2 linked regions of the Botrimarina mediterranea genome follow. The main gene of each other region encodes a partner of the protein of the gene in region 2 in a complex. Links are inferred from orthologs where the notes say so. Each region holds a gene or a part of one and is shown on either strand. Other genes may lie near its edges. The genes, in order: hisF and hisH.

Region 1 (9,693 bases), 1.0 Mb from region 2 along the record:
AGGCGCGCGCCAGCTCGGCGACGCGCGGGTCGGAGAGGTCGGCGCGTACGTTCGGGAAGTTGGTCCGCCGCACCGCCGCGGTATGCAGGTCGATCAGGTAGTCGCAACGGCCGACGATCTCGTCGAACAAGATCCGCGCGAGTCGGCTAGCGAGGCTGCCGCCGTAGGTGCCCGGGAAGCAGCGGTTGAGGTCGCGGCGGTCGGGCAGGTAGCGGCTATGGCGGTCGAACCCCAGCAGGTTGACGATCGGCGCCAGCATCAGCGTGCCGCGCTGGAGTTGCAGCGACGGATCGCCGATCAGCTGCCGCACGGCGCCCGTGCCGTTGAGCTCGTCGCCGTGCAGCGCCGCCGTGACGAAGAGCGCCGGCCCGTCTTCCAACCCGCGGCGCACAAAGACCGGGATCGGCAGCGTCAGGCCGGAGTAGCTTTCGGAGACGGCGAGCGATACCTCCACCGAGGTTCCGGGCGGGACAGTCACAGCGCCCCAAACGTGGGGCAGGGGGGCGGGCATCGGGAGGATTCGATTGCGGTTACGGATTTTCGGATAGCGGAACGGAAGCGGAGCGACAGCGAGTCGCGTCGTGCCGACGCGTTAGTAGCAAGCACGACTCACCGCCACCGAACCGCCCCTTCTACCCCAATCTAACAAACGCAGCGACGGCGAAAATTCCGCGGCGCCTAGGAACGTCATCCTGGTTGAACTGTCGGCGGGCGGCAGCGACGCCGCGCGCTCTCCCTTTAGGCCTCATGGGTCCCGCTCATTATGCGCCGTCACGGTTTCACGCTGGTCGAGTTGTTGGTCGTCATCGCCATCATCGACATCCTCGTCGCGCTGATCCTGCCAGCGGTGCAGGCGGCGCGCAACGCGGCCCGACGCACCGAGTGCCGCAACAACCTGCGGCAGGTCGGCTTGGCTTTCGAGCAGTACCTGCAAACGCAAGGCAAAAACCCGGCGTTCCCCGACTCGCCGCGACTACCGGTAACCGTCAATCCGCTCGATAGGCCGGGGCTCCCCGAGGTGATCGGCGACTACGCCGAGAACTCGGCCGACCTGTGGCGCTGCCCGAACGACCTCCACCGCGACGGCGCCCTGCAAGTTGACGCCGACGCCAACGACACCAGATGGTTGGCGATGTTTGGCCAGACGAGTCAGATCGGCTACTTCGAGACCGAAGGAACCAGTTACGAGTACCCCGGTGACCGCCTCGGCGGCAAGACGCGCCCGCAAGTGCTCGCCGACCGCCGCAGCGGCGAGCAACGTAGCTCGACACAGGTGTGGATCGTCTACGACTACGAGTCGGTCCACGGCCCGAAAGGACAGGACGGCTCGCGCAACTTCCTGTACCTCGACGGCCACGTCGATGCGATGGTCCTTGCCGAAGAGTGACGCAATCTTGAGCCGTAGGCGCTAGCCTCGGGTGGCGTTACGAAGAATCATCCGTCAGAAGGCGTTGAAACCAGCCTCGCAAAATCAATCATGGACAACAGAAAGAAATCCGCCATCGTCATCGTCGCTCTCTTGCTGATCGCACTCGGCGTGTGGGCGTTCCGCGGAGACGGAGTCGATCCCGCAGTCGCGGCGCTCGAGGCGCAGCGCGACGTGATGTTCTCTCCGAACGCCACCGACGCCGACCGCGCGGCGTTCCGCGCACAGATCGAAGCGCTCACCGACGAGCAGCGTCGGCAGTTCTTTGAGCGCGGGCGCCCTCAGATGCAACAGCAGATGCAAGAACGTATGAACGAGTTCTTCAACCAGACTCCCGAACAGTTGCGGCAGGAAGCGGCCCGGCGCGCCTCCGACATCATTGCCGACCGTGCCGCCCGTGACGATGATGCGGATCTTGGCCCTGGCGGTCCGCCCGACGGGCGAGGGCAGATGACCGAGGCCGAGCGCGACTCGCGTCGCAAGCAGATGCTCGACAGAATACCTTCGCAGACCCGCGCTCAATTCAGCGAGTTTCGCAAGATGATCAACGACGAACTCAAAGCCCGCGGCCAAGACGAGATGTCCGGCCGCGACATGCGCGCGATGATGGGTGGCCGCGGTGGTCGTCGAGGCCCAGTTTGATGTCGAGCGAAGCCCGGCCTTTGTCCCCCTCCCTTCCAGGGAGGGGCCAGGGGAGGGTGAAACGCGTCCGGCGGAGGAGCGATCAAGGTACCGTCACGACTTGCTTCGGAAATAAGATCAAGATCGTCACGGACAACAGCAGACTCTCCCCCCACTTGATTGGAGAACGGCCTCCCTAAAGGGGAGGGGATACGGGCTCACCGCGTAAGCCATAGAAACGGCGTCCCCGCTTCATCAACTCGCAGGTCGAGCCCCAGCCGCGCTTGCGAAGCCAAGTTGTCGAGCAGGCTCTTGTAGAACGTGCGCTTCTTAGGAAATCGCACCTCGACAGTCGCCGGGTTGATCGCGTTTGTTCGTAGCACGAACTGATCCCAAACCATCGGCAGCGGCTTGTCCTGCCACTTCACCCGTGGGCCGAGCGCCTCGAACGCCTCGGCGAGCGTGTAGCCCTCGACCTCAACGGTCAGGAATTCCATCAACCCCGGCGCCGTCTGCGTCGGCGTCCCCTCGGGCTTGTAACCCACGGGCCAAGGGTCCTTAGCGTCACGCAAAGCAACAACCCTTAAAATCATCGGCGAGCCCCCGGTGTTAACCGGGGGTGTGAATCGATCACGGCGCCCACCCCCGGTTAACACCGGGGGCTCGCCAATCGCCCTGGCTTCGGGCCGCAGCGCAAGCCCCTCCTGCTTCAGCACCGCGGCGAGCGCCGTCCCAACCGACAGCCCCTCGGTCGTCGCCGCGACTTCCGACTTCGTGCGAAGCACTTCACGCACCGCGCCATCGACCTCGATCTTCAACCGCGCTGCGCGCTCCGCCGCGTTGACGGCGTCGCCGAGCGTCGCCCCTGCGGGCAGCTTCGGCAGTGGCGTCTGCAGCCGCGTGAAGAGGTCGGTGAACTCGGCTTCGGTGAGGCCATACTTGCCGCGCGGGACGGTGACGGCCTCGGCGCCACGCGACGCCAAGCGGTTAAAGTACTCTTTCAGTTTCGCGCCGTCGGTGACGCGGAATCGCTCGGGCCCATTCGACCCCGGCAGCACCAGCTGGCCTTCGCGCGTCAGCACCGCATAGACCTTCACCAACGGCGTCCCACTCGGCGTTTCGCCCAGTTCCTCAATCCGCGGCTCGGCCGACCCGCCTGAAACGATCCGGGTCGAACCGGCCCCCGCCTCGTCTAGCCGTTGAAGCCACTCCCGCGGCGCGGTACCGTGCGGCGCCGCGAGGCTCGTGATCTCCACCGACGGACCGGCAGAAGCCGCCGCTGTGAGGAAGAAGCTGACCGCCGCGATTACAGATCCTTTTCGATTGCTCATAATTATAACTTTAGCACGGCTAGCGGCGGCAATGACGAAGCACGAATGACGACTGACGAACCTGTCGGCAGGGCTATCCCCCTCCGACAGGTTCGTCATTCGGGCTTCGTCATTCGTCAATTCCACCGGGTAGCCATCTGGAGAACCGAAATGCCGCGCCTTGTCACGCTCTTCACCGGCCAGTGGGCCGACTTGCCGCTCGAGACGCTCTGCCAGAAGGCGGCCGATTTTGGCTACCAGGGGCTCGAGCTAGCCTGCTGGGGGGACCACTTCGAGGTCGATAAGGCGATGGCCGACCCGGGATACGTCGATGAGAAGCGCGACCTGCTCGCCCGCTACGGACTCGAGTGCCACGCGATCAGCAACCACCTCGCCGGGCAGGCGGTCTGCGACCAGATCGACCACCGCCACCAGTCGATCCTCCCGCCGCGGCTGTGGGGCGACGGCGACCCGGTGAAGGTCAACCAGCGCTGCATCGAAGAGATGAAGCAAACCGCCCGCGCGGCGCAGCGCTTCGGCGTGAAGGTCGTGAACGGCTTTACGGGCTCGTCGATCTGGCCGTTCCTCTACTCGTTCCCCCCCGTGCCCGAGTCGATGATCGAGGAAGGCTTTGCGTTCTTTGCCGAGCAGTGGAATCCGATCCTCGATGTCTTCGACGAGTGCGGCGTGAAGTTTGCGCTTGAAGTGCATCCCACCGAGATCGCCTTCGATATCTACACCGCTGAGCGCGCGCTCAACGCGGTCGGGCGGCGTGAGGCGTTCGGCTTTAACTTCGATCCGAGCCACCTGATCTGGCAGGGCGTCGATCCGGTCGAGTTCATCCGTTACTTCCCGGACCGCATCTACCACTGCCACGTGAAGGACGCGATCGTCACGCTTAACGGCCGTAGCGGCATCCTCGCCAGCCACCTCAATTTCAGCGACCCCCGCCGCGGCTGGGACTTCCGCTCACCGGGCCACGGTGGCGTCAACTTCGAAGAGATCATCCGCGCGCTGAACGTTGTCGGCTACCAAGGCCCGCTCTCGGTCGAGTGGGAAGACAGCGGCATGGACCGCGACCACGGCGCCCGCGACGCGGCCGAGTTCGTCAAGAAGATCGACTTCGCCCCCAGCACAATCGCGTTCGACGCCGCGATGGCCGAACAGGGAGACGCCTAGGCGAGCCGGCGACGCAAGTCGTCGGAGGAACGGCGTCGGAGGTTTCGCGCAGAGACGCGGAGACGCAGAGAAGGAAGGTTCACTTATAGGCGCCAAGCTGAAAGGAATTTCGATGCTTCTTGCGAATGCAGAAGGCCCACAGACTTTCTTGCTCTTTCTCTTCTTGCCGCTATTTATCTGCTTATGGATCTTAGTTTCCTACATTGGCTCAGCTTTAGGCGGGTGGTCTGCACTGGCTCAACGATACCGCGAAGAGTTCCCACCGGAAGGTAAAAGTTATTGGATGCGTTCCGCTAAGATTGGCTCGATCTACTACAGATCATGTTTGGCCTTTTGTGATTGTGACAAAGGATTAGGGATCTCCATCTTGTGGATATTTCGGTGTGGGCATCCACCACTCTTCATCCCGTGGGAAGCGTTTCACAATGTCAGGCAGGAGAGTGAAGGATTCATCTCCTACACTGGAGCCGATGTCGGATGTCCAGCCTTGGCTCATGTTTGCTTGCCTCACTGGCTGGAGGAACGCATCAAGCAAGCCAACGTTGCGAAGGCCGACTGACCTCCTCTGCGTCTCCGCGTCTCTGCGCGAGACTTTCAACTAAGCCAGCATCCGCACCGGTACGCCGCGGTCCGCCATCAGGCGCTTCGTCTCGGCGATTGTGTACTCGCCGAAGTGGAAGATGCTCGCCGCCAAAGCCGCCGACGCTTTGCCTTCGAGGATCGCGTCGGCGAGGTGCTCGGGCTTGCCGGCGCCGCCGCTGGCGACCACCGGGATCCGCACCGCTTCGGCGACGGCGCGGGTGATCTCGAGGTCGTAGCCGTCCTTCGTGCCGTCGGCGTCCATGCAGGTGAGGACGATCTCGCCGGCGCCGAGCCGCTCGACCTCCTGAGCCCAAGCAACCGCCTCCAGCCCCGTCGGCTTGCGCCCACCGGAAACAAACACCTCCCAAAACTCCTCGTCCCCCGTCCCCCGTCCCCCGTCCCTCCGTACTCTTTTCGGGTCGATGTTGACGACCGTCGCGCAGGCGCCGAATGCCCGCGACACTTCGGTAATCAGTTCTGGCGTGTGGACCGCGGCCGAGTTGATGCTCACCTTCTCGGCGCCGGCTTGGATCAACCGCCGCACGTCGTCGAGCGTGCGGATACCGCCGCCGACGGTGAACGGCATGAAGCACTCCTCGGCCACCTTGCGGACCATGTCGGCCGTGATGTCGCGGCTCTCGTGGCTGGCGGTGATGTCGAGGAACACCAGCTCGTCGGCGCCCTCCGCCTCATAGCGCTTGGCGACATCGACGGGGTCGCCCGCGTCGCGGAGGTTGACGAAGTTCGTGCCTTTAACAACGCGACCACGGTCCACGTCGAGGCAGGGAATCACACGGGCGGCGAGCATGGAGGTGTTTGCGCAGCAAAGGATCAGCCCCAGCGGGGCAGGGTCCAGCAGGACTTATGTTGCGTCATGCCGATGCGTGGATAGTAATCCACCGCCGCCGGCGCGGCGAGGAGGATCAGCGAGCTCTTCGGCCCCGCCGCTTCGTGCGTGAGGCGGATCAGTTCTTTGCCGATGCCTTGCTTCTGGTAGGCGACATCGACGGCCAGGTCGGAGAGGTACGTGCAGTACGAGAAATCACTGATCGCCCGACTGACGCCCACCAAGTGTTCAACGTCCCAAACGGTGACAAGAATGCTCGCGCCGCGGAGCATCCCTTCGATCGTGGCGAGGCTGTCCACAGGACGCCGTGCGGCGAGCCCCGATCGCTCGAGCACGTCGATAAACTGGCTGGCGTCGATCGGCTCCGACGACGAGTAACGAAGCGTAGGACTCATGGCGTGGCGGCTTGCGGGCTGCCGAGCAACTCGTCCACGCGGGCGAACGCATACCCCCGGGCGATCAGCTCGTCGAGTAGCGGGCCGACGTGCGGCGGCATCTTGTCCTTGCGATCGCTGCCAAGGTGCAACAGCAGTAGGAACCCGTTGAGGCCGTCGGGTTCGCGCGCTTCAAAGTCGAGGATCTCTTGGGCGATCTGCTTCGAGGGGCGGAATGACCTGTGGCTTTCGGGCGCCCAGTCACGGTTCGAGCCGCTGCCGGGGGTGAAGTTGAAGAGCACACAGCCCATCTCGCCGGACCACTTCGAATGCTGATCGATGTAGTACTCGTAGGGCGGAATGAAGTAGACGGGCGAAGTTTGGCAGGCGCCAAGCTTACGCAACTCGGCGAGATTCGCTTCGAGGTCTTCTTTGAACTCACGCTCAGTGACGAGAGATCTGCTGCGGTCTTCCCATGGGGCGTAGAGCAAGTGGGCGTGCGAATGCGGGCCGAGATAGTGGCCGCCATCGATCATCCGCCGCAGGATCGGCGCCTGATCGGCCATGGCGAGATAGTCGCCCGTTACGAAGAACGAACCACGCAGCCCCCGATTCTCCAGCGCGTCGAGAATCGTCACGGCGCCTTCGCCGTACGAGCCGCCGGTAAAAACCATCGCCAGTCTTTTCTCATCGCGCGGCCCGCGGACAACGCCACCTTCCGACATCGAGAGTTGCTTTTGCCTCGCGCTGCGTCGCGGCGAGGTCGGGTCGGGCGTGCCGAAGTGAGCCATCAAATAGACGGCGCCGGCGGTGCCATCCATCGTTGGCTCGTTGGTCGAGTAGTCGCCGATGTCGTCATGGTAGACGACGAAATCGTTCTGGAACTCGGCGAACTCGTCGGGGTTCTCGAGGTGCAACCCCTTCAGCGAGTTGTAGACCTCCGCGTAGACGGGACCGTCGACGAGGCCGCCCGGCACGTCCATCTTGCCGAGCTTCCACAGGCTCGTGTGCACATCGATCGGCCGCTCGCCGTCGCGCGGGATGCCGGTGAACATCGAAGTTCCCCATGGGTTGCGCCCCAATAGCCAGTCTCGCTGCGCGAGCAGGTGGTCATGGTGCTGCCTGTCGCCCGTCATTTGTTCGTACAACAAGACTTGTGTTGCAAGGGCGGTCGCTAGGTTGTTCGAGCACCAGATGAACGGCACGCCAATACCGAAGGCGTTCTGCTCCGCCCGGGCGACGGTGGCGTCGATACCCGAGCGGTAATAGCCGGCGAGCTTCCCTTGGAATTCCTTATCCACAAGCGGATAGAGCGCAAAGTGCCCGATATTGATGAAAGGGTACATCTGGTAGTGCCCTGCTTTCTCGAGCGGCATCCACGACGTGTCGCCGATGATCTCGGCGTATCGCTTTGCGTCGTCGAGATAGTCGACTTCGCCCGTTGCTTTAAAGAGCTCGGCGGCGCCCCACTCCATGTCGTCGGCCCACGTGTCCTCTTCGTAGCGATACGGCGCGCCGTAGGAGTTGCCCTGCTGGAAGCCCTCGTGCCGCTTGCCGAGCGAGTAAACTTCCTTCGCCGCTTGCAGGCAGCGGGCCGCATAGACATGATCGCCGAGCTCGGTCCGCCAGATCCGCGCCGCCATCGTCATCGCGGCCGCGTAACGTCCGGCGAGGTTCGCCATACCGGTCGATTTGCTCTGATACTTGGCGAGGCCTTGCGGCTTACCATCGGCGGCGTAGGCGACCCGGTAGCTATTAGGCCCCCAGCCGTAATCCGACGAGTCGTCGTTGGGCCACTTCCAACCGTTGTGGTCGCGGTCGTCGGCGACTTGGTGGTAGAGCTCATCGGGCGTTGGATGGAGCTTGAGCATCCAGTCGAGCCCCCACTTGGCCTCGTCGAGCACGTCCGCGATTCCGTTCGCGCGCGGGCGCCCCATGTCATCGACGATGTCGCCGAACTTGTCGGGCTCAAGTTCGTACGCCAACAGCATCGCGGCGGTGGCGAAGCTGCTGGTGATGAGGTACTTGAGTTGGTCCCCGGCGTCGTGCCAGCCGCCCGAGGCGTCGATGAACGACTCCGCCGGCCGTGGCCCGTATGCCGTGCGGCCGTCGAGTCGATGACACGCCATGTCGAGGTACGGGTTGTAACCGCACCGCTGCTGCCGCATGAATAGCAGCAGGTCGGCTTGATGGTTGCCGTAAGCGTCGTCGCCGATGCGAAAGCTTGTTGACCTGGCGCCCGAGTCGAGCCGCAATTCGTAGTTACCCTCCGCCGTGACCTTCGAAAAGTCGGCGACGTAGTAATGTTCGAACTTCCCCCAACCCGGTGCTGGAGACGAAGCGAGCTTGCCCTCGTAGACGGATGCGCCAGTCTCTGAGTGGACGACAGCGAAGCCGTCTTCGACACGCTCGTGGGAGAAGACGACGGCGACCTTCGTGTCCGCTGGCAGGTACCCGACCAAATTGACACGAACATGAGACTTCGGCGACTCGCTATCAGCCGTCAGAGCAGGGCTCTGGCAAGCGACGATAGCCAGAAGTACAGCGATCGATCGAGGCAGCATCGGGGGGCGGGCTCAGGGGGAAGCACGAAAACACCCCTCGAAACTAGTCGCCGCTCACCGGGCTTTCAACGCGGCGCCGCTCTCGCGCCGGCAATCCGGCAGGCTTTCGAGGAAAAGACGGCCGTACGACTTCGTCTCGATCCGCGGGTCGAGCACCACAACGGTCCCGCGGTCGCGCTTCGTGCGGATCAGCCGGCCGAAACCCTGCTTGAACTTCAGCACCGCCTCGGGGAGTTGGTAGTCGTTGAAGGGATTGCCTCCCGAGGCGCGGATCGCTTCGAGGCGGGCCTCCAGGAGTGGCCTGTCGGGGACGCTGAACGGCAGCTTGGTGATGATCACCATCTGTAGGGCGTCGCCAGGAACATCGACGCCTTGCCAGAAGCTGTCGGTCCCAAGCAGCACGCTGCGCGGGTTCGCCTTGAACTCCTCGACCATCTGGCTGCGCGGCACGCCGTCCGCTTGCGACAACAGCCGCAGGTTCCACTCGGCGAGGAACGGCGTCAACGCGCTAGCGGTGCGGCGCAGATGCTCGTAGCTCGTGAACAGCACGAACGCCCGGCCGTCAGTCTCGGCGACGTGTTGCTCGATGCGGCGCACGCAGGCGCGCTCGTAGGCGGTGCGATCCTTCGTCGGGTCGGGCATGTCGGCATGTGTCACCAACCGCGCCTGCTCGGCGTAGTTGAAAGGGCTCCCGAGTTGGATCGTCTCGCACTGGGTTAAACCGATGCGCGACTGAAAGAACTCAAAGCGAGAGTCACCCGAGAGCCGAGTCGTCCCGACCTCGGGGCCC
Region 2 (9,669 bases):
CTGCACCGCGGGCGCAACGCCGGGCTGCGACTGGTAGAGCTGCATCCCCAGGGCGATGAACGCCGCGTCGATCGAACTCTCCTCCGTGTAGGCGTCGCCGGTCGCGAGGCCGACGAAGCGACTCGGCAGGTACGTTGTCCCCGCCATCGTGTGGACGAGCGTGTCGCTGAGCTGCGACATGTAGGCGTCGGCCTCGGTCTGCGAGACCCAGCCTCGGCGCACCGCCGACGGCAGCGCCCAGACGAGCCCCGCGGTGGTGTTGAGCGCGCCGGTGTCGGCGTCGATAGAGGTGTTCGGCACGATGCCCGACTGCCGGCTGCGCTGCCCCCAGAGGCCGCGGAACGTCCGCTGCGCAAGGGCCTCGGCCACGTCGTAGATCGGCGCGGTGAGTGGGTCGATCGCAGCGCCCGGTTCGATAAGCCGGGCGTCGTCGAAGTAGATCGAGCCCGACGCAAAGCCTTGCTGCGGCCTGACGCCGAAAGACATTGCGTACATCTGGTCGAGCTGTGGCGAGCCGTTGACGTTCCAACCGCTTGTAAGGTCGAGCGACGTGCTGATCGGGGACCAGGCGGCGCCGGCGGGGACGACGAAGTCCTTGGTGGCCGAGTGGGCGAGCGAGTCGCGATAGTCCTTGAGTTCGAGCGTCACCGTGAGCGGCGAGCCCGTGTCGTTGCGGACGTAGGTCTCGAACGCGTCGAAGTAACCGAGGTCGCGCGTGTTGCGCTGGCTAGCGCTCTTGAGTTCGGTGGCGAAGGTCTGGAAGAACTTCGACTGCCCAGCGGTCATCGCGCCGAGGTCGACGCGGTAAGCAGCGCTACCGCTGCGAACGACGCTCGACTGACGCGTGACGCCGCCGGTGCTGCCGGCGCTGAAGCCGCCGCCGAAGTAGTTGACGAGGGCGCCCTGATTATCGAAGTCACGTCGCTCACCGTCGAACAGCGGCGTGCTCCGCAGGTTGGTCGACTTGCCGAGGTAGAAGTTATCGACAAACGCCGATCGCAGGGCCCCCGTCCCGCCGACATGCGAAGCGTACGCCCCTACGGACAGTTGCTGGCCCGCCTGCACGCCCGACAGCTTCAAGGCGTTGGTCCGATAGCCGCCCGCGTCGGCGGCGGAGTAGGCGCGTCCGACCGAAGACGCTGGCCCGGTGAGATCAACGTGAAGGCTGTCCGCGGCGGCAAAGTAGTTCTCCTCGACCTTCGACTTGTAGAGCAATACGTAGTCACCGGCGCTTGGCGCCGTGACCGCTTGCGACACCGACGCGAAGCCCGGATTAAAGCCACGGACCCAGACGCCACGCATTCCGGCCCCGGCGGCCCATTCGGCCTCTTGCACTTGCGCCGGCCCGCTCACGAGCCAAGCGGTCGCGCCGGACTCGAAGCTTGGATTGAGCAGCAGGTTGGGCTGCGCTTGGCCCAGCGCGAGCGAGGCAACCGCGAAGGCGGCGGCGCCAAAGACGCCGTGAGCGATCGTGGTGGGGAGACGCATGGCGGAAATGCAGGACAAGCGCAGGCGCGGGTGGGACCTCGGCGCCGACCGGGACTGCAAGCGTTTGCAGAACCCTTCCAGCCTAAACCAGCCCCGCGTTCTTCTCAAGCAAACAGGGGCGCCTTTGTCCGTGCGATCCCTTCTGCGCCAGGCCCTAAGTCAGCGGCACGCGCAGGCCGTCGTACGCCAGGGCCATCCCTGCTGGCAGGGCGGCGTTGGTCGCTTCGTGCTCAAGGTCGTGCGACATGTGCGTGAAATAGACCTGCTTGGGCTCGAGCTCCTCAGCGAGCGAGATCGCTTCCGGCAAGCTGAGGTGTGTCGAGTGGCCCGTCTCGCGCAGCGCGTCGAGGATCAGCACGTCGAGGCCATGCAGCAGCTCCTTGCTGGCGTCGGGCATCGCGTTGAGGTCCGTGCAGTAGGCGACGTTGCCGATGCGGAACCCCAGCGTGCTGAAGTTCGGGCCGTGTTGCTGCCGCACGGCGATAAGGCGGGCGCCGAGCACGTCGAAGGGGGGCCAGCCCCCGTCGGCGGGGCCAATCCGTTCGAACTGCAACTCCGGAACCGCGCCGCTGTGCAGGTTCGGGCGGCGCTCGAACGCGTAGTCGTACGACTTGCGGATCCGCTGCTCGGTCCACTCCTCGCAGTACAGCGGCACCGGCCCGCCGAGGTAGAACTGCATCAGCCGCAGGTCATCGAGTCCGAACAGGTGGTCGGCGTGCTCGTGCGTGTAAGCCACCGCGTGCACCAAGCCGATCCCCTCACGCAGCAGCTGCTGGCGCATATCGGGCGCGGTGTCGATCAGTAGGTTCCCCTCGGGGAGGCCGAGAATGACGCTGCACCGGGTGCGGTTGTTCTTCGGGTTGGTGCTCGTGCAAACGGGGCAGCCACAACCGATCAGCGGCACGCCGACGCTAGTCCCGGTCCCCAGAATGACTAACTGGCCGGAGATATCAGCGGAAACGATGTTGGACGGCACGGGCGGCGCTGTGGATGACCTTGGGCGAATACCGCCTTGAGTCTGTGCCAGACGATCCGCCTCGTCCAGAGTGGAACCGCCAGGACGCCAGGAGCGCCAGGAATCGCCATGCAGTATTACTTGACAGGATTTACAGGATCAACACGACGAATTGACAGCAGTTTGAAGGCATTGCATGGCAAGCCCTCATGCTGAGAATCCTGTCGATCCTGTCCAAGTTCTTCGACCTTGGCGCTCCTGGTGTCTTGGCGGTTCCCTTACCGGGAGCGTACGCGCTCGGTGCGCATCGTCGCCGACGAGGTCAGCGTGCGGCCGCGCGTGAAACGGGGGACGACCCAGCCGTTGCTGTCGAGCGGGATGGTGACCGTGACCGTCACCGAGTCGGTTTCGGGCGTGATCGTGCCGGGGTTGAAGTTCACCGAGGCGCCGCGGGCGCCGACGATTGTCAGGAGACGATTCGCCTCGGTGCGGGCCTGGGCCGTCGTCGCACCGGGGACGATCGCGACGCGGGCCGCCTCGTAAGCGGCGTTGTCGGCCGTGTGGCGGAGCACGTTGAGCCGTGTGAACTCGAACATCGACATGATGACGAGGAAGAACGCCGGCGCGACCAGCGCGAACTCGACAGTCGTCGCGCCCATCCGTCGCTTGCGGCCCCAGCGGCGCCCCAATGCGGAGCGGGAACCCGGTGCGGAGCGGGAACCCAGCGCGGAGCGGCGACGGCCAGCGGCCTTCGTCATTCGGGTTTCGTCATTCGTCATTGAGTCTTTCGTCAACATGGCTCAGTCCGTGACCAGCACCGGGAGGGTGCGGGCGATGTCGCGGAAGGCGCTGGAAAGGTCGCCGGACGTGTCGGCGTGGAAGCTGCGGCCGCCGGCCGAGTTCGCGATCGCCCGCATGCGGTTGATGTCGGCCGCGGGGCTGAACGTGACGGTGTGGATGGTAATGCCTGCGGCGCGCGCGGAAGGAACCATAGACTCGGGCGACACGCCCGTGTTGTGGCGTCCGTCGGTCATCAGGATGATGGTTTTGATGGCGTAGGGTCGGGCGTCTTCGAGTGCCGAGATGCCCTCACGCAGCCCTTCGCCGATCGCCGTGCCGCCGCCAATGCCGTTGGTCATGAAGTCGTCCATCGACGACGTGATGCGGTTGTAGTTGAATGTCAAAGCACGGTCGGTGTTTGCTGTGTCGTAGCGGAGCCGACCCCTGTCGCATCGTGTGTTGAAGCTGCTGCTATAGCTGACCAGGGCGACCTGCTCGTTAGGGATCGTCAGCTCCAACTCGTTCAAGAACACGCCGATGGCGGAGTTGAGCGCGGCGAAGCGGGTTCGTGATCCCATCGGGCCGCAGTTCTGGCCGTTGGCGTCGTAGGGGATGCTGATGTCGAGGCCCATCGAGCCCGAGCGGTCGATCACGATGGCGATGTCACGGTCAAGCACCGTGGAGGTCGCGGTCAGCCGCGGCTCGAATTCTTCCGAGCCGAGCATCGACCCGAAGAACAGGTTGACGCCGCCGTCGGCAGAACTGGCGGTGCGGAGCCCTTGGACACGCACCGCATTGACAGGCGAACCGCCGACGCTGAAAGCGAAGCGGGCGTTCGGGTTGGCTTGGGTCGATTGACCAAACGTCACGTCGGCGGGGTCAACCGTAAGCGGCGTGCCCGCGACCGTGTTCCGCGCGGCGGCTTGGACGGCGGCGGTGCGGGCCAGCGCTTCGCTCTGACGCAGCGACAGCGTCTTGGCCCCGGCGCGCGAGGCCGAGTCGGTGGCGGTCCGCAGTTCGGTCCGCACCAGTTGCATCCAGGCGAGGTCGATGGCGAACGCGGCCATCAGCACGAACACCGGCATCAGCACGGCGACGAGCACGAGGATCGCGCCCCGGCGACGCGGTTGAGGGCGGCGTGATCGACGGCGGTAGACGAGGGGGGGACGCACGTGGTCGTTCCTAGAGGTTCTCTCTCATGAAGGAGGCCGTCGCCGTCAGCGTACGACCCCCGAAGAAGTTGAGCGGCAGGATGCGGTTGGCGTTGGTTGGTGCGCTGACGCGGATATCGAAGAACTCGCCCTCGGCGATCGACTCCAGCGGCCTGGGGGCAATCTCGACCGAGCCGCCCGCGATGCGGCGCTCGGTGAGGATTGCTTCGGCAGCCACGCGGGCCTGGGCCGACGTCGCGCCAGGGGCGAGCGCGGCGTGCCCCCCTTCGTAGGCGGCGACGGCGAGCGTCTGCTTCAGGAAGATCATCGAGCAACACTCGATGGTCCCCAGCAGCAACAGCATGAGCACGGGAAGGCACACGGCAAACTCAGTCGCCGCGACGCCACGTCGCGCTGGTCGGTTGGGATGGAACACGGCGGCTGGTCTCTTCGCGGAGGCTACTGGCGCCACGACAGGCTGCTACTGCAGGCTGCAATTACGGGCTGCCACTACAGGCTGGTGGTGGAGGGCGGTTGGTGGTCCGGCTTGGCGGAGGGATCGAAACGATCGATCACCCGGTTGAAGTCGGCCGCGACCTCTTGCCAAAAGTCTCCGCGTCGAAGCTGTATCTTGGCGGGCCTCTCGCCCGAGGCGAGCGACTTCGCCGCGTTCTTGAACCGCAGCATCGGTCCCGTGAAGCGGTTGCTGAGACGCACCGCATCGAACACAAAAATCGGCGCCAGGCAGACGAGCACCAGCAGCGCCGGCCCGTAGTCGCTGGTCATCCGTTGGAAGTGCGTCGTGGCCGGAGTGAACGGGTCGCTGAGCCAGTTCATACCGAAGATCAACATCGCCGCCGCGATGATGAAAATCGCCCAGTGCAGCACGAGCCGCCGCGCGAGCGCGCCCTGCACTTCGGGATCGATGTACGTTCTTCGGCGGGCGTTCATGCCTAGCGGCTCCTGCAAGCGCGGACCGGGCGCCGGAATACCTCTCGGCGCCTACGGCAAACCTACGTCATGCCCTGGCTTGGGACGTGGGGCGATGAATGAACGCCAAGCGTTCAGCCCCGCATAACCGTCACGAGCGGCGCCGCCGTCGGTTGTGAGACCCGCAATCCGCAAGCGAGCCGGCTGCGTCAGTGGTCGGAGTCGAGCGCCGGTCGCTGGTAAGGGCGTGTTGGCGCACACGGGGCGCTGACGCTGACGGCTCGGCTCGACCGTCGCTGGCGCCGGTAACGACGCGGTTGCACTCAACCCAGCGGTAGTTCCGCGAAGTTCTTCAACACCCGTAAGCCCGCCGTTTGGCTCTTCTCGGGGTGGAACTGCGTGGCGAAGAGATTGCCGCGCCAAACGCTCGAACAGAACGGACCGCCGTAATCGGTCTCGGTGGCGATGACCGACGGGTCGTCGTTCACGACGTGGTACGAGTGCACGAAGTAGAAGTACGCGCCCTCTTCGATGCCCTCGAAGATCGGCGGGCGGTGGACGAACCGCACCTGGTTCCAGCCCATGTGTGGGACCTTCAGCTCGGCGGGCACTTCGAAGCGCACCACCTTGCCGGGCAGCACGCCGAGGCCGCGGTGCTCGCCGTCCTCGTAGCTCCAGTCGTAGAGCATCTGCAGCCCCAGGCAGATGCCCAGGAACGGCTTGCCCGAAGCGATGAAGTCCTTGAGCGGGCCTTCGAGCCCCTGCGTCCGCACCGCGGCGAGCGCGTCCGCCGAGGCGCCGACGCCCGGCAGGATGACCCGCTCGGCGCGGGCGACGTCGGCCGGGTCGGACGTGATCGTCGCCGCGTGCCCCACCTTCTCCAGCGCCTTCTGCACGCTGCGGAGATTGGCCATTCCGTAATCGACGATCGCGAGCAAGGGAGGCGGTGAGGCTTGAGGCGGCGGGTTTGAGGGTAACGCTGCGGGGCGTCAACAAAGGGCCCCTATTCTCGCCCGGGGTTCGCCTGGTGACCAGATGCCGGGCGTACCGTGGTTGGCGGTTGGTCGTACGATCTACTCCGCTTCCTGACGGGCGCGGCTCAAAGAAGCCAACTAAATTGAGCCGCGCCCGTCAGGAAGCGGAGTGACAAAGCAGGAGAAAGCGAACGCCAAGGTCCACCCAGCGGACGCTACCTAGCGGCGACGGACCGTCTCGGGATACACCACCAACTCAAGCCGGCGGTTCTTCTGCCGGCCCGCTTCGGTGGCGTTGGAGACCAGCGGGTGGTTGGCGCCTTGGCCAACGGTGAAGAGCTGGGCGGCCGGCACCCCTGTGCGCCGCAGGGCGTCGTAAGCCGCTGTCGCTTGGGCGACCGACAGGTGCTGGGCCGTGGGGAACTGGGCCGAGGCGCTGGGCGCCCCGTCCGTGTGGCCCTCGACGCCGATCATGTGGCCCGGGTAGGCCTCCATTAGCTGCGTGGCGACGTTCGTCACAAGTCGCTCGCCGGTCGGCTGTAGTTGGGCCGTGTTGGTGTAGAAGACTTGGTCCGCGGGGAGCGCGACGCGGATCACGTCGCCATCCTGGCGGATATCGACGCCTGTCAGGCCGCGGAGCTGGATCGGTTGCAGCAGCGAGCTGTTCGGCGCGAAGCCGATCGTCTTCGTCTGTGCCTGAGTCGAAGCGAGCAGCTCTTGCGTGCGGTTTTGTAGCTGGGTGTTGTCGCTCTGCGTCGAGGCGAGCCGCTCGGCCGTGGCGCGAAGCTGGTCCTGCGTGGCGGTCACTTGGTCGCCGAGCAATTGCACCTGTTGACGCGACTGGGCCAAGAGCGACTCGAGCTCTTGGTTGTCGCGGTCGAGCTGATCGGCGCGGCGTTGCAGGTCTTGCTCACGCTGCGCGATCTGCTGCTGCTGGTCGTAGGTGAGCGTCACCGGTTGGGGCTGACCGGGCGCTGTGCCGTTGGGCCGGAACACAACCCGACCGCATCCCGTTGCGAACAACAGGCAGAGGCACAGGCAGGGAACCGAGTATCGAGCCATGACGCTTGGCAGGGGGCCGGCGGCAGCAGTTGCTCTTACAAGCGGCGGGAGACTAGCAACCACTCGCCGAGGGGCCAAGAGAGCTTGGGGAGGGGCTGAGGAACTAAGGGGCTGAGGGAAGACGCTGCTACCACTCCCCCTCAGCCCCTCAGCCCCTTAACCCCTAGCCCCTGACGCGAAGCGTCGGATGTAATTGCGGCGGCCCCACATCGGGGCGTGCGGTTCCCAGCCCATTCGCCGCAAGATACGGTCTGAGAGGCGGCGGTTGGCGGCGTCGCAGACGATGGCCCGGCAGCCTTTGAGGACGGCGATCTCGTCCAGGACCGTCAACGCCGCTCGGAACGTCTTGTAGCTGGCGCCAGCGGTGCAGGCGGCGTAACGCAACGCCAGAAAATCTTCGCAGCCGCAGGGCTGGTTGTAGTAGAGCCGGCAGCGGTCCGCCGGTCCTGGGGGGCGCCAATCGTCGCCCAACGGCCACAACTCCCGCAGCGAAAGCAGGTGCGGCCAGGGACGCAGCGTGACGCTCACCAGCTCACCGCCACGCGTCTCGATCACACCGTACCGCCGACGACAGAGCGCGTCCGCGCCGGCGGTGAGGTCGGTGATGGTTTCGAGCAGGGGCATGTTGGCGAAACGAAGTGGAGCTGTGGGAGGGGTCTCCAGACCCCGATTACGGTAGGCATTCCGAAACGGCGCGGTGCGCGTAATCGGGGTCTGGAGACCCCTCCCACAAGAAACTACTCGTCGCCCCAATCTTCGCTCATACCGAGCACCCTAATCTTGAATTGCCGCCAGATCGCCAGCAGGACGCCGAGCATCACTAGGCACACAATCAGCACCACCGGCAGGACCGTCCCCATGCCGAAGAGGGCCTCGCTCCGCGGCCAGACAACGGCCCACAGGCAGACGACGCCCCCGGTCGCCAGGCAGAGGTAGGGGCCGTAGGGGATCTCGTCGTCGCGCTTGAGGATCAGCTGCGCCACCGCGATCAGCACGGCGGCGAACGGCGCCAAGAAGAACACCAACAGCCCCGCCTGCCAGCCGACGAACGCGCCGATCATCATCATCAGCGTCACGTCGCCGAAACCCATCGCCTCGCGTTGAAGCGCGAGCGAGCCGACGATCCGCACGGCCCAAACCATGCCGCCGGTGACGACCATCCCCACCAGCGCCGTCAGCAGTCCGCGCCACGCGTCGCCGCCGGTAAACCACGTCGCCGTGATCCACAGCACGCCGAGCAATAGAATCTCGCGCAGCGGCCGCCGCAGAAGCTCTCGGCCAACACGCCGCAGCATCACCGCAAAACCGAAGCCGACGCCCTTACGCGTGCGCCAGAACCGGGGCGTCAACGCGAAGCACCAGACGACGAAGCAGCCGAGTCCCAATAGCAGCGAACGGTGATTGTTCGGTCCACCTTCCAGCGATCGCGGCCAATCGTTCGGCGCCGCAAGGTGCGTGGGTTCGAGCCAAGTCGGTACGCGCCAACTCAATCCGAAGGAGCCGACGAGCTGTCCGCCGCCGGGCTCCTCGAGTGCGACACCCATAACAGGCCGCTGAGGGCGGTCCTCGACGTTTGGCAAGAGCCCGATCGGTAGCAACGTCGCGAGCAACAGTCCGATCAGCGTGCCCGGCACAGTGATTTCGTCGGGGATTGTCTTCTCGTCGAGATCGATAAGCGACGCAACCAGCATCAACCACGCCAGCACAGCGTGAAAAGCAAATGTCGCCCATAACCAAGCTGTCGGCGCCTCAATCGCTAACGAACCAACTTGCTTCGCGACGAGACCCTGCGCGCCGACCTCCCACCAACAGAGCCACGCCAGCGCCGAGGCGAACAACAGCTCGACCACCATCGGCCGCACCCAGAAGCCGCGACCGAGCAGACCGGAGTCACGTCGCAGCCGCAGCCAACCGACGATCGGCAACCGATCAAGCCAGCCACGCGGCGCGACGCCCTCGGGAGTCGGTTGCCACGGCGAGAAGCGGCGGCGGTTCCACGCCCATTCGTAGGTCGCCGCGTTAGCGAGCGAAGCCGCTGCCGCCGCAACAACAAAGACGACGGCTAGAGCTAGGTTCATTTTTAACCGCCAAGACGCCAAGAGCGCCAAGGATCGCCAGGGATAGATTTTTTAGACGGGATCGACAGGATTTACAGGATGAGTTGAAGTCAAAGCCATCCCGTCGATCCAGCTAATCCACTCTGACACTTTTTCTTGGCGACCCTTGGCGCTCTTGGCGTCTTGGCGGTTCACTTCACTTGGAAGTGGCCCACGATCTCGTCGGCGATCGCCTCGGGCGCCCGGCCATCGACGTCGATCGCAACCGTAGC

The links.
Region 1: the proteins of hisH (region 2) and hisF are in contact, whole or in part, in a crystal structure (PDB 6RU0), measured with the Thermotoga maritima proteins. The link is inferred for Botrimarina mediterranea from one-to-one orthologs. Residues at the interface, in WP_004080484.1 of Thermotoga maritima: Asn15, Arg18, Arg22, Arg117, Leu118, Pro119, His120, Met121, Gly122, Trp123, Asn124, Asn134, Gly135, Tyr136, Tyr138, Val140, Tyr158, Glu180, Lys181, Ser182, Ser183, Lys184, Ile185; in WP_004080486.1 of Thermotoga maritima: Met1, Leu2, Ala3, Arg5, Ser40, Glu41, Asp45, Glu46, Ala70, Glu71, Ile73, Asp74, Ile75, Pro76, Phe77, Asp98, Lys99, Ser122, Gln123, Glu161, Thr195, Leu196, Asn247, Arg249, Glu251.

What each region holds. Positions count from the first base shown.
Region 1 is NZ_CP036349.1:5,104,050-5,113,742, reverse strand. Bases 4,031-6,878 are described here. They hold hisF (imidazole glycerol phosphate synthase subunit HisF), read right to left. Parts: upstream 5,927-6,878; coding sequence 5,135-5,926; downstream 4,031-5,134. Other genes in these bases: Spa11_RS19625 (glycoside hydrolase family 9 protein), read right to left, coding at 6,357-6,878; Spa11_RS19630 (GNAT family N-acetyltransferase), read right to left, coding at 5,950-6,360; Spa11_RS19640 (sugar phosphate isomerase/epimerase family protein), read left to right, coding at 4,031-4,536. Outside these bases: Spa11_RS19660 (succinylglutamate desuccinylase/aspartoacylase family protein), read right to left, coding at 1-511; Spa11_RS19650 (hypothetical protein), read left to right, coding at 1,478-2,068; Spa11_RS19645 (hypothetical protein), read right to left, coding at 2,266-3,378; more of Spa11_RS19640, read left to right, coding at 3,529-4,030; more of Spa11_RS19625, read right to left, coding at 6,879-8,903; Spa11_RS19620 (ATP-dependent DNA helicase), read right to left, coding at 8,958-9,693.
Region 2 is NZ_CP036349.1:4,056,197-4,065,865, reverse strand. Bases 4,436-7,259 are described here. They hold hisH (imidazole glycerol phosphate synthase subunit HisH), read right to left. Parts: upstream 6,243-7,259; coding sequence 5,628-6,242; downstream 4,436-5,627. Other genes in these bases: Spa11_RS15595 (OmpA/MotB family protein), read right to left, coding at 6,498-7,259; Spa11_RS15605 (hypothetical protein), read right to left, coding at 4,885-5,325; Spa11_RS15610 (TadE/TadG family type IV pilus assembly protein), read right to left, coding at 4,436-4,810. Outside these bases: Spa11_RS15630 (hypothetical protein), read right to left, coding at 1-1,488; Spa11_RS15625 (MBL fold metallo-hydrolase), read right to left, coding at 1,643-2,464; Spa11_RS15620 (TadE/TadG family type IV pilus assembly protein), read right to left, coding at 2,722-3,201; Spa11_RS15615 (vWA domain-containing protein), read right to left, coding at 3,244-4,395; more of Spa11_RS15610, read right to left, coding at 4,406-4,435; more of Spa11_RS15595, read right to left, coding at 7,260-7,340; Spa11_RS15590 (hypothetical protein), read right to left, coding at 7,497-7,964; Spa11_RS15585 (prepilin peptidase), read right to left, coding at 8,078-9,418; Spa11_RS15580 (shikimate kinase), read right to left, coding at 9,589-9,669. UniProt on the Escherichia coli protein: IGPS catalyzes the conversion of PRFAR and glutamine to IGP, AICAR and glutamate. The HisH subunit catalyzes the hydrolysis of glutamine to glutamate and ammonia as part of the synthesis of IGP and AICAR.